3 regions of the Micromonospora sp. WMMA1947 genome follow, and region 2 is predicted to be linked to each of the others. Evidence: riboswitches for the same ligand, from Rfam matches in the RefSeq annotation. Region 2 holds a riboswitch; each other region holds the start of a gene.

Region 1 (3,374 bases), 1.9 Mb from region 2:
TGCCGAACCGTCGAACGAGACCGCCCGGTAGTACTCGCCGGGCAGCACCCCGCCCACCGCGTACCGCTGGCCGGCGGCGAACGTGTACTGCAGCGGTGAGATGGTCTGGTACGGGATGGTGTCCGGGTAGGCGGCCTGCTCCGGGTAGGCCCGCCCGTACACCGGGATGGTGGCCTTGCCGGGCCGCGGCGTCACCACGAAGCCGGTGGCCCACTTGGCGGTCGGCGCGGAGGCCGGGTTGAGGAACCACGCCTTCTGGCCGAGGTACCAGATCGCCGTCCAGTCGCCCTGCCGGCCGGCGAGCGCGTACGTCTGGCCGGCGGAGGCGCGGGCGCCGTGGTCGGAGATGTACATCGTGTCCGGCGTGCCGTCCGGGCGCAGCCCGAGGTCGTTGACGAGCGGGGCGTCCGGGCTCGGCGCGGTCCGCAGGATCACCGACGAGGAACCGCGTGACGGGCACGGCTGCGCCGGCGGCCGGGGCGTCGGGACGCCCGGCGGCTGCTGGTTGCAGCCGGTGAACGCCGGCCGGTTGGTGGCGAAGTCCGGGTCGATGGTGACCAGGCCGGTACGGGGCGTGCCGGTGTTGCGGAACGGCGCCTTCATCAGGTCGAAGTAGTGCGACCAGTCCCAGTACGGTCCCGGGTCCCAGTGCATGCCGCCCACGTTGGCGGCGGTGATGCCGGGCACGTTGTCGTGGCCGATGATGTGCTGCCGGTCCATCGGGATGCCGAACTTCAGCGCCAGGTGACGCACCAGCTTGGCGGAGGTGCGGTACATCGCCTCGGTGTACCAGGTGCCCTGACCGGCGAAGCCCTCGTGCTCCAGGCCGATGGACTTCGCGTTGACGTACCAGTTGCCGGCGTGCCAGCCGACGTCCTTGGTCTTGATGTGCTGGGCGATGTAGCCGTCCACCGAGCGCAGCGTGTAGTGCCAGCCCAGGTAGTCGGCGCGCTTGACCAGGTCGACGCTCGGGCCGAAGTAGCCCTCGGTGTCGTGGATGACGATGTACTCGATCTTCTGCTGCTTCGGCCGGTCGGCCAGGTCGTGGTTGCCGTAGTCACCCGGGTCGTCGCTGAGTTGCTCGTAGGGCGCCGGAATCCACTCGCAGGCGAGCCGGACGGGGCACTCCAGTCCGTCCGGCCGCTGCGCGTTGCGCAGGCCGAGGCGGGCCAGCCTAAAGCGGTCCGGCGTCGCGGCGGTGGCGGCGAGCGTCACCCGCTGGCCGTCGTCCGTGGTCCGGCTCGCGCCCTGGCCGAGCTGGTCGTACACCTCGTCGGCGAAGGCCGCCGCGGCGTCGGAGGTGTCCGCGCCGGAGTACCGGGCCACCGCGCCGTACCAGGCCGCCGGGTCGGTGCCGGCACCGACCGGCCCACCCAGAGCCTTCTGGTACGACGCCAGCAGCGCCGCGCCACCGCGGATGTTCGCGGCCGGGTCGGTCCGCAGCGTGCGCGCGTCGAGCCCGGTGAGCGCGGCTGCCGCGTCGAGCGTCTGGAGCGAGGCGTTCGGCAGCGGGGTCTCCCGCTTCGGCGCGGCCGCGGTGGCCGGGTCGAGCTTCAGTGGGCGGGCGTCGTCGCCGCGCGGGTCCTCGTCCTCGTCGACGTGGGCGCTGCCCGGTGTGGCGAGGATGTGGGCGGCGTCGGTCAGGTGCATCGGGCCGTAGCCGCCGCTGGTGCTCGGCTGCCCCGGGTGGGTGTCCCAGCGGGATTCCAGATAGGAGACACCGAGCAGCACGTTCTGCGGTACGCCGTACTCGGCCGCGGCGGCGGCGTATTGTTGTTGCCTGTCGCTCGCGGGCGCGGACGTGTCCGGCGCGGCTGTCACCGGGCCGGTCGTCGCCAGCGCGGTGGCTGTCGCCACGGCGGCGGCGAGCAGTATCCGTCTGCCCGACGGCGGGGCGGAGAGGAGCATCGAACCTCCTGGACAGGGATGGGGGTCACTGCGTCTCCACCCTCACTCCGTACACCCGCAGGGGTCAATACCTTTCCACTGAGTAATCAGCTTTGAAAGAAAACTTCACCTCTGCCCGGGATGCGGCCCGTCATCGCGTACGGAGTGTCACCGCGCTGGAAGTTGCGGATCGATAACGGTGGTCCCTACTCTGGTGAATCGTCGGCCGCACGTCTCACCGTCCAACCCGGTCGGTGACGGTCCGACACCGCCGAGTCGCCCACGGGCGAGCCGGGGAACCAGGTACCTGGGGTGAATCCGCAGCGATGCGGTAGGGCGGCTCCCTTCCCGCCCGAATCCGTCAGCTAACCCGGTAGGCGGTACGGAAGAAGGAGTACGGACGCCCGGTGGCACTCCATGCCCCGCGGCCGTCGTCGAACCGGTCCACCGACCGGTCCAGCGTCGCGCCGCGTTCCCGCTGGTCCCGCTTCACCACCGCCCTCGCCGCGCTGGTCGGCACCGCCGTCGTTCTGACCGGCGGCGCGACTGCGGCACACGCCGAACCCTCGGTCGCCGAGATCGAGGCCCAGATCGACCGCGACTGGAACAAGCTCGAACCGGTCATCGAACAGGTGAACGCCGTACGCGAGCAGCTCGCCGCGCGGCGCAAGCAGGCCGACGCACTCGGCCGGCAGATCGCACCCCTCCAGGCGCGGGTGGACGCCGCCCTCGGCCAGGTCGGCGGGCTCGCCGCCGACGCCTACAAGGGCGACAACCTCTCCACCGTCAACGCGCTGCTGGGCAGCCGCTCGCCGGGTGACCTGGTGAACGGCCTGGAACTGCTCGACCGCTTCGCGCACCGCCAGCACGAGCAGGTGCGCTCCGTCGCCGCGCTGCGCGACGAACTGGCGGCGAAGAAGAAGCCGCTGGACGAGATGATCGCCGGGCTGGCCCGTACCGAGGCCCAGCTCGCGGCGAAGAAGAAGCAGATCGACGCCGAGATCGCCCGGCTGCAGAAGCTGCGGCTCAAGGTGTACGGCAAGGGCGGCGGCGGTCCGCTGCGCCCGGCGCCCTGCCCGGCCGGCTACCCCGGTGGCGCGGCCGGAGCGGCGGTCAAGTTCGCCTGCGCCCAGATCGGCAAGATCTACGTCTGGGGCGCGGCCGGGCCCGACCACTTCGACTGCTCCGGTCTGACCATGGCGGCCTGGGCCAAGGGCGGCGTCTCGCTGCCGCACAACGCACGCCAGCAGCACGGGATGACGAAGCGGATCAGCCGCGCCGAGCTGCGCGCCGGTGACCTTGTCTTCTACTACAGCGACCTGCACCACGTGGCGATGTACGTGGGTGACGGCTGGGTGGTGCACGCCTCCCAGTCCGGCAAGCCCATCACGATGAAGCGCGTCGACGACGGCGACATCAACAGCTTCGGCCGCGTGTAAGGAAGGGCCCCCTCTTAACGCCTCCGGTAGAGGAGGGGGCCCTTGTTA
Region 2 (3,374 bases):
GGTTCTTCCCGTGAGGTGCCGACCATGTCGCAGACCGCTCTGTACCACTTCCTCACCGCGGTGCCCGAGGCCGCCGCCATCTGGTCCTTCCTGCTGCTGCTCGCCCTGGGCCTGCTCGCCGCGCTCGTCGCCCGGCCGGAACGCGACCCCGAGCCGGACGCCGCCCCCGAGCCGGACGCCGATGCCGCCCGCCGCGACGATCTGGTCCGCTACGCCGAGGAGGTGGCGGTGGCCGCCGCCGGGGCCGCCCAGACGGCCCGTCGCCGCCGGGAGCGGTGGCTGGCCGCGCAGGACGAGGCGGACCGGGCCTGGACCGCGTACGACGAGGCGGACAGCGCCGCCCGCCGCCTGGCCGGCGCCGCCGCGCTGGGTGCCCCGCGCACCCCGCGCACCCCGGGCGAGTACGCGGCCCGGGAGCGCTGGCTGCACCACGCCGCCATGACGGCCCACTGGCGGGGCGACCTGACCGCCCGTCAGCTCGCCGACGTGCTGGCGCACCGCAACGGATGGGATCCGCGCCGGCACCCGGCCGAGCAGGAGATCGTGCTGGCCCGCACGGTTCGGGACGGGCGCCGGGCCGGATGGGAGCGCGCCGCCGCGCGGGAGCGGACGGCCTGGCGGGACGCGGAACTGGCCGCCGAGGCCGCCCGGACCCTCGCCGCCGAGGCGTACGCGGCAACCGTGGCCCTGCGGCCCGCCCTGCCGTACCGGAGCACGACGACGAGCGCCCTGCCGGTGCCCGCGGCGGCCCGGAACGCGCGGTGGCGCCCGGCCCGGGTCGGCTGAGGCGCCCCGTCTCGACCGAATTGTTACCCGCAATGTGGTGAGCCCGGTCACCCAGGCCGCCGAATCGGGCGCGGGGCGCAGAACGGGTCATCGAGCCGCGCAATTGCCGGTCGGCTGCTCGCCGTCTGTCCGGTTTCCGCCGCCGGGTGCCGTCGAAACTGCTTGTCCCATTGAGTGAAGTCAGTAACCGGGTGTTCCGAAATCCGTTACCGCGGATCACGTTTACGCAGGTGGGAGCGCTTGGCATGGGACATACCCACCGGTAGTGTCGGCGCGTCCGATGCGGTAATCGATCGCCGACGGCGACGCCGCACCGACCCGCCTAATCGAGTTCCACGAACCGGGGACCCATGAGCACCATCGGGGTGAATCCGCGAGCCCACGGCCCGCGGTAGGGCGTACTTCCCGCCCGAATCCGTCAGCTAACCCGGTCGGCGGCCACGGAAGGAGTTACCCCTCTTGCCCACCCCTCGATCGTCCCCCCGCCTCCACGGCACCGCGGTGCCCGCGCTCGCCTGACGCGCGACCGGCAACCGCCCCCTGGGCGCCCGGCATCACGGGCGTTCCCGGATCCCCCGGCCATCCGGCCCCGCCAGCACGTGTGAGTTCCTCCGCGTGCCGGGCCGGCGTGTGCCGCTCACGCCCCGTGGAGGATTTCGTGAAGCACCACCTGAAGCGTCAGCTGCGACGGATCGTCACCGAACGCCCGTACCAGATCATCGCCGGATCGGCCGCCGCGCTCGTGCTGGCCGCCGGTGCCGGCACCGTCGCCGCCGCCGGTGACGACGCCCCGGTCCAGGAGAACACCGCGGCGGTCGCCGATCTCGGCGCCGCCCGCCTCGGCGAGCAGCCCGCCAGCCGCGGCGAGGCCCGCATCGCCGTACCGCCGGCGTCGCCCAGCGCCTCGGCCGCGCCCAGCGCGTCGGCGAGCGCCTCCCCGTCGGCCAAGGCGGCGGCGGACCCGGACCTCACCCGGAAGGCCAAGCCGAAGCCGCCGTCGAGCAAGTCGCTCGACTACGACTACCAGGCGCAGATCAACTACTTCTACTGCGGCCCGGCCGCCGTGCGCAACGCGCTCAGCGCCGCCGGCATCGAGCGCAGCCAGGACGCGCTCGCCGGCCCGCTCGGCACCACCGAGATGGGCACCAACTCCGCCGAGGACACCACCCGGGTGCTCAACCAGCAGGTCAAGGGCAACCCGTACCGGACCCGCATGATTCCCGGCACCGCCACCCCGGCCCAGATGGACCGGCTCCAGGCCGACGTCGTCGAGGCGATCAGCAACGGCCGCGCGGTCGTCGCGAACGTCGCCGGTACCGCCACCGACACCAACGGCGGCTGGCACTCGTTCCCGGGCGGCCACTACGTCGCCGTGGTCGGCTACAAGGACGACGGCCGGACCGTACGGATCGCCGACTCGGCCGACCCGTCCCTGCCCTCGTACTGGCTCACCACGATCGACCTGGCGCACTGGATCGCCAGCCGCGGCTACTCCGCCTGAGCAGTCCCGCAGCCCCGAAGGCCGGCACCCCACCCCGGGGTGCCGGCCTTCCCCGTCCCACCCCACCCCACCCCACCCCGGCCCGCCTCACCTCGCCCCGTTGATCTTGCAGTTGTGGCCCCGGCATAACGGGTGAGCCGGGCATCCCGGGGGCCGAAACCGCAAGATCGACGGGCTGGTGGGGGCCGGAGGCGGCGGGTTCGGTCTCGCGTGTGCGGGGCGGGCGGTGGCAGACTGCGCCAATGGGCGATACGACGGGGAAGCGGCACCTGATTCTCCTGCACGGCATGGGTGCCACCGGCGAGGTGTGGCTGCCCTGGGCGCCGCTGCTGGAGCGCCGCTGGCCCGGCCGCTGGCTCGCCCCCGACCTCGCCGGTCACGGCTGGTCGCCGCCGCTGCCCGGCTACTCGTTCGAGGCCCTCGCCCAACGCGTGGCCGACGGGCTCGGCCCGGTACGGCTCGGCCCCACCGACCGGCTGGTGCTGCTCGGGCACTCGCTCGGCGGGGTGGTGGCGCTGGCGCTCGCCGCCCGGCAGCGGGCCCTTCCGGTCGACGCGGTGGTGGGGCTCGGCATCAAGGCGGTCTGGTCCCCGGCCGAGCTGGCGAAGTCGCAGGAACTGGCCGCCCGGCCGGTCACCTGGTTCGCCACCCGCGACGAGGCGGCTCGCCGCTACCTGCGGGTGTCAGGGCTCGCCGGGCTGTTCGCCCCGGACCATCCCGTGGTGGAGGCGGGGCTGCGGCGGGAGGACGGCCGCTGGCGGCTCGCCATGGATCCGGCGGCGTTCGCGGTCGGGGAGCCCCGGCTGGCGGCGCTGCTGGCCGCCACCGACGTGCCGGTGCTGCTGGCCCGGGGCGAGCAGGACCCGATGGTGACCGACGCGCAGCTCAAGGAACTGGGTGTGCCGGTGGCCACGCTGCCCGGGCTGGGCCACAACGCGCACGTCGAGGACCCGGCCGCGGTGCTCGCCCTGCTCGACCCGTACCTCTGAGCGGGCCTACACCACGGCGCGCGGCGCCGGGACCGACCATTCGGGTTCCAGCTCGCGGCGGGCGGCGGTGAGGAACGCCTCGGCGTAGCCGTCGGCGG
Region 3 (3,374 bases), 1.5 Mb from region 2:
TCATGGGTGCCGACCACACCCACCCCGCGCCCGCCGCGCCGCCGGGCGTACGACGGCTGCTCGTCGCCGTGGTGGTGCCGCTGTTCGCGCTCACCGTGATCGCGGCGCTGGTGCTCTGGCCCCGGCAGGACCGGGAGCCGGTCGGCGGGGCAGACGTCCCCCGCTACCACGGCACGGTGACCCGGGTGGTCACCGAGCCCTGCCCGCCCACCCCGGAGGCCCCGGAGGGCGGCGGTGGCCCGTGCGGCACCGTGACGGTCACCGCCGAGCAGGGCCCGGACGCGGGCCGGCAGGTCGAGACGCCGATCCCGGCCGGGCCGGGCGCGCCCCGGGTCGCGGTCGGCGACGAGGTCGTCCTGGTCGAGCTGACCGACCCGGCCGACCCGTCGGCGAAGTCCTACAACATCGCCGAGCACCAGCGCGGTACGCCGCTGATCTGGCTGATGGTGCTGTTCGCCGCCGCGATCGTGGCGTTCGGCCGCTGGCGCGGGCTCGCCGCGCTCGGCGGCCTGGTGGCCAGCTTCGCCATCCTGCTCGGCTTCGTGCTGCCCGGTATCGGTGCCGGCCAGCCACCGCTGCTGGTGGCGATCGTCGGCGCTGCGTTGATCATGTTCGTGGTGCTCTACCTGACGCACGGGATCACCGCGCAGACGTCGGTGGCGGTGCTCGGCACGCTCGGCAGCCTGGTGATCACCGGCGTGCTCGGCCTGCTCGCCACGTCCGCCACCCACCTGACCGGCTTCGGCAGCGAGGACGCCACCACGCTGTCCATGTTCCAGGGCGACGTGGACCTGCACGGACTGCTGCTAGCCGGCATCATCATCGGCTCGCTGGGCGTCCTGGACGACGTGACGGTCACCCAGGCGGCCACCGTCACCGAACTGGCGCACGCCAACCCCGGGCTGTCCCGGCGGCAGCTCTACCGGGCCGCGACCCGGGTCGGCCGGGCCCACATCGCGTCCACCGTCAACACCATCGTGCTGGCGTACGCGGGCGCCTCGCTGCCGCTGCTGCTCCTGCTGGTCGCCGACTCCCGCCCGGTCAGCGAAATCCTCACCAGTGAGTTCCTCGCCCAGGAGATCGTCCGCAGCGCGGTGGCCACGCTCGGCCTGATCGCCGCCGTACCGCTGACGACCGGACTGGCCGCGATCGTGACCACCGCCGGACGGCGCTCACGCGGCGCGGAGCCGGCGCCGCCCGCGCCCCGGCCGCCGGCCGGACGGGACGACGCGCTGGAGGCGCTCGGCGGCGGAAAGAGTACGGAGGCCGCATGGTGACACTCCGCAGCGTGACCATCGATTTCAAACGCGACGCTGGTCACGGTGCGCCACGGCGAAATCTCGCTATTGGTCGGCTTCCGGACGTAGATCCTCAGGAGTGCTGTCAGGTAACCTCGCTGCCGGTCACCGCCGAAGGCGCGCACCGGCGCCAGCGGTGCCGCCGCCCAATCGCCCGCGGGCGAGCCGGGGAACCAGGTACATGGGGTGAATCCGCGACAGCGGTAGGGGCCACTTCCGTCCCGAACCCGTCAGCTAACCCGGTCGGCGGCCGACGGAAGGGAACACTGTGACGGCACCCCTGCGCCGCTGGCTGACACCCGTGGTGGCCGTAATGGCCTCGCTGGCCGTGCTGGCCGGGCCGACCCCGGCGACCGCGGCACCCACCGCGGCGGCCCCCGGCACCCCCTCGGGCCACGAGGAGGACGGCGAACCGCCGCTCATCACCGAGGCGATCGACGCCGCCAACCGGAACTACCTCCAGGCCAAGGCGAAGCTCGCCAAGTCCCAGGACCGCCAACGGCGGCTGGCGGCCGAGGTGAAGACGGCACAGGCCGAACTCGACGCGCTCAGCCCGCAGGTCAACCAGCTCGCCGCCCAGTCCTACCGGACCGGCCGGATGGGCGCCATGGCGATGCTGCTGGAGAGCAACTCGCCCGACTCGTTCGTCCGCCGGGTCAACGCCCTGGACGAGCTGAACCTCCTCAACGCGCAGCGCCTGGCCGCCATCAACGCGGTCAAGACCCGCGCCGAGCAGGCCAAGATCGCGCTCGACGCCGAGGTGCGCGAGCAGGAGAAGCAGAAGAACGCGATGGAGCGCGAGAAGGTGCAGGCCGAGCGCGCGCTGAAGCTCGTCGGCGGTCTCGGCTTCACCGGCGGCCTGGTCTCCGCCACCTCACCGGTCGCCAGGATCGCCCCCGGCCGCACCGCGGACGGCGGCTGGAAGTCCGAGTCGTGCAGCGAGGACGACCCGACCACCTCGGGCTGCGTCACCCCGCGCACGCTGCACGCGTACAAGGAGGTCCGGCGCGCGGGCTTCAAGCGCTTCGTGGGCTGCTACCGGTCCGGCGGGCCGTGGGAACACCCCAAGGGCAAGGCGTGTGACTGGTCGCTGCAGAACAGCGGCTTCGCGCCGTGGCACAACAACGACACCCGCCGGTACGGCAACGAGGTCGCCGCGTTCCTCATCCGCAACGCCGACCGGCTGGGCATCTACTACGTCATCTGGAACCGGCAGATCTGGTTCCCGGCCACCGGCTGGCGTTCCTACAGCGGACCGTCGAACCACACCGACCACGTACACATGTCGCTGCTCTGACCCGGACACCACGAAAAGGGGCCGCCCTCGGGCGGCCCCTTTCGCGTCCGAATGTGTCAGCTCGCCAGCGCCGGGTCGGCGGGCGCCGCCGGCGCGGGCACCGGGGCCGGGGACTGCGCCACGGTCCGCACCTCGCCGCCGGCGAGCCGGTACGACATGCCCACCACCGTGCACCGCCCGGCCGCCACCCGCTCGGCCAGCACGGCGGACCGGGCCAGCAGCGTCTCCACGGTCTGCGCGATGTGCACGTCGATGATGCCGTCGAGGTCCTCCACGCCCTGACGGGCGGCGCGCAGCAGGCTGGGCGAGACCGCGTCCACCACCGCGCCCAGGTGCCCGACCGGGGCGGCCCCGGTCCGCACCCCCTCCCGGGCGGCCTGGACCGCGCCGCACGAGTCGTGCCCGAGCACCACCACGAGCGGCGTGCCAAGCACGGTGACCGCGTACTCGACGCTGCCGAGCACCTCCGGTCCGGCGGTGTGCCCGGCGGTACGCACCACGAAGAGGTCACCCAGGCCGCGGTCGAAGATGATCTCGGCGGCGAGCCGCGAGTCGGAGCAGCCGACGATCACCGCGAAGGGATGCTGACCGTCGGCGACCGCTGTCCGGTGCCCGGCGTCCTGATTCGGATGCTGCGGGGCGCCGGTGACGAACCGGTGATTACCGGCACGCAGCTCGTCCAGTGCCTGCTCCGGGGTGCTCGGCGTCATGTCCCTCACCTCGTCTACCTGGGGAACCACCAGGCCGAACGGCCTCGCGACCCACGGTCACACGCACCT

Evidence for each region. A riboswitch is a leader RNA that binds a small molecule or an ion and turns the genes downstream of it on or off. The one in region 2 is predicted to bind cyclic di-AMP.
Region 1: another riboswitch for cyclic di-AMP. It lies ahead of O7604_RS09115 (C40 family peptidase); the one in region 2 lies ahead of O7604_RS29285 (C39 family peptidase).
Region 3: another riboswitch for cyclic di-AMP. It lies ahead of O7604_RS06835 (hypothetical protein); the one in region 2 lies ahead of O7604_RS29285 (C39 family peptidase).

Annotation. Positions count from the first base shown of each region.
Region 1 is NZ_CP114909.1:1,880,312-1,883,685, reverse strand. Features, by position in the region: gene O7604_RS09120 (peptidoglycan recognition family protein) at 1-1,908, opposite strand, end outside; cyclic di-AMP (ydaO/yuaA leader) riboswitch at 2,147-2,281, shown strand; gene O7604_RS09115 (C40 family peptidase) at 2,295-3,326, shown strand.
Region 2 is NZ_CP114909.1:6,253,388-6,256,761, reverse strand. Features, by position in the region: gene O7604_RS29290 (hypothetical protein) at 25-786, shown strand; cyclic di-AMP (ydaO/yuaA leader) riboswitch at 1,096-1,238, shown strand; gene O7604_RS29285 (C39 family peptidase) at 1,433-2,287, shown strand; gene O7604_RS29280 (alpha/beta hydrolase) at 2,530-3,276, shown strand; gene O7604_RS29275 (CDP-glycerol glycerophosphotransferase family protein) at 3,283-3,374, opposite strand, start outside.
Region 3 is NZ_CP114909.1:1,434,301-1,437,674, forward strand. Features, by position in the region: gene O7604_RS06830 (YibE/F family protein) at 3-1,277, shown strand; cyclic di-AMP (ydaO/yuaA leader) riboswitch at 1,432-1,563, shown strand; gene O7604_RS06835 (hypothetical protein) at 1,567-2,595, shown strand; gene O7604_RS06840 (carbonic anhydrase) at 2,652-3,305, opposite strand.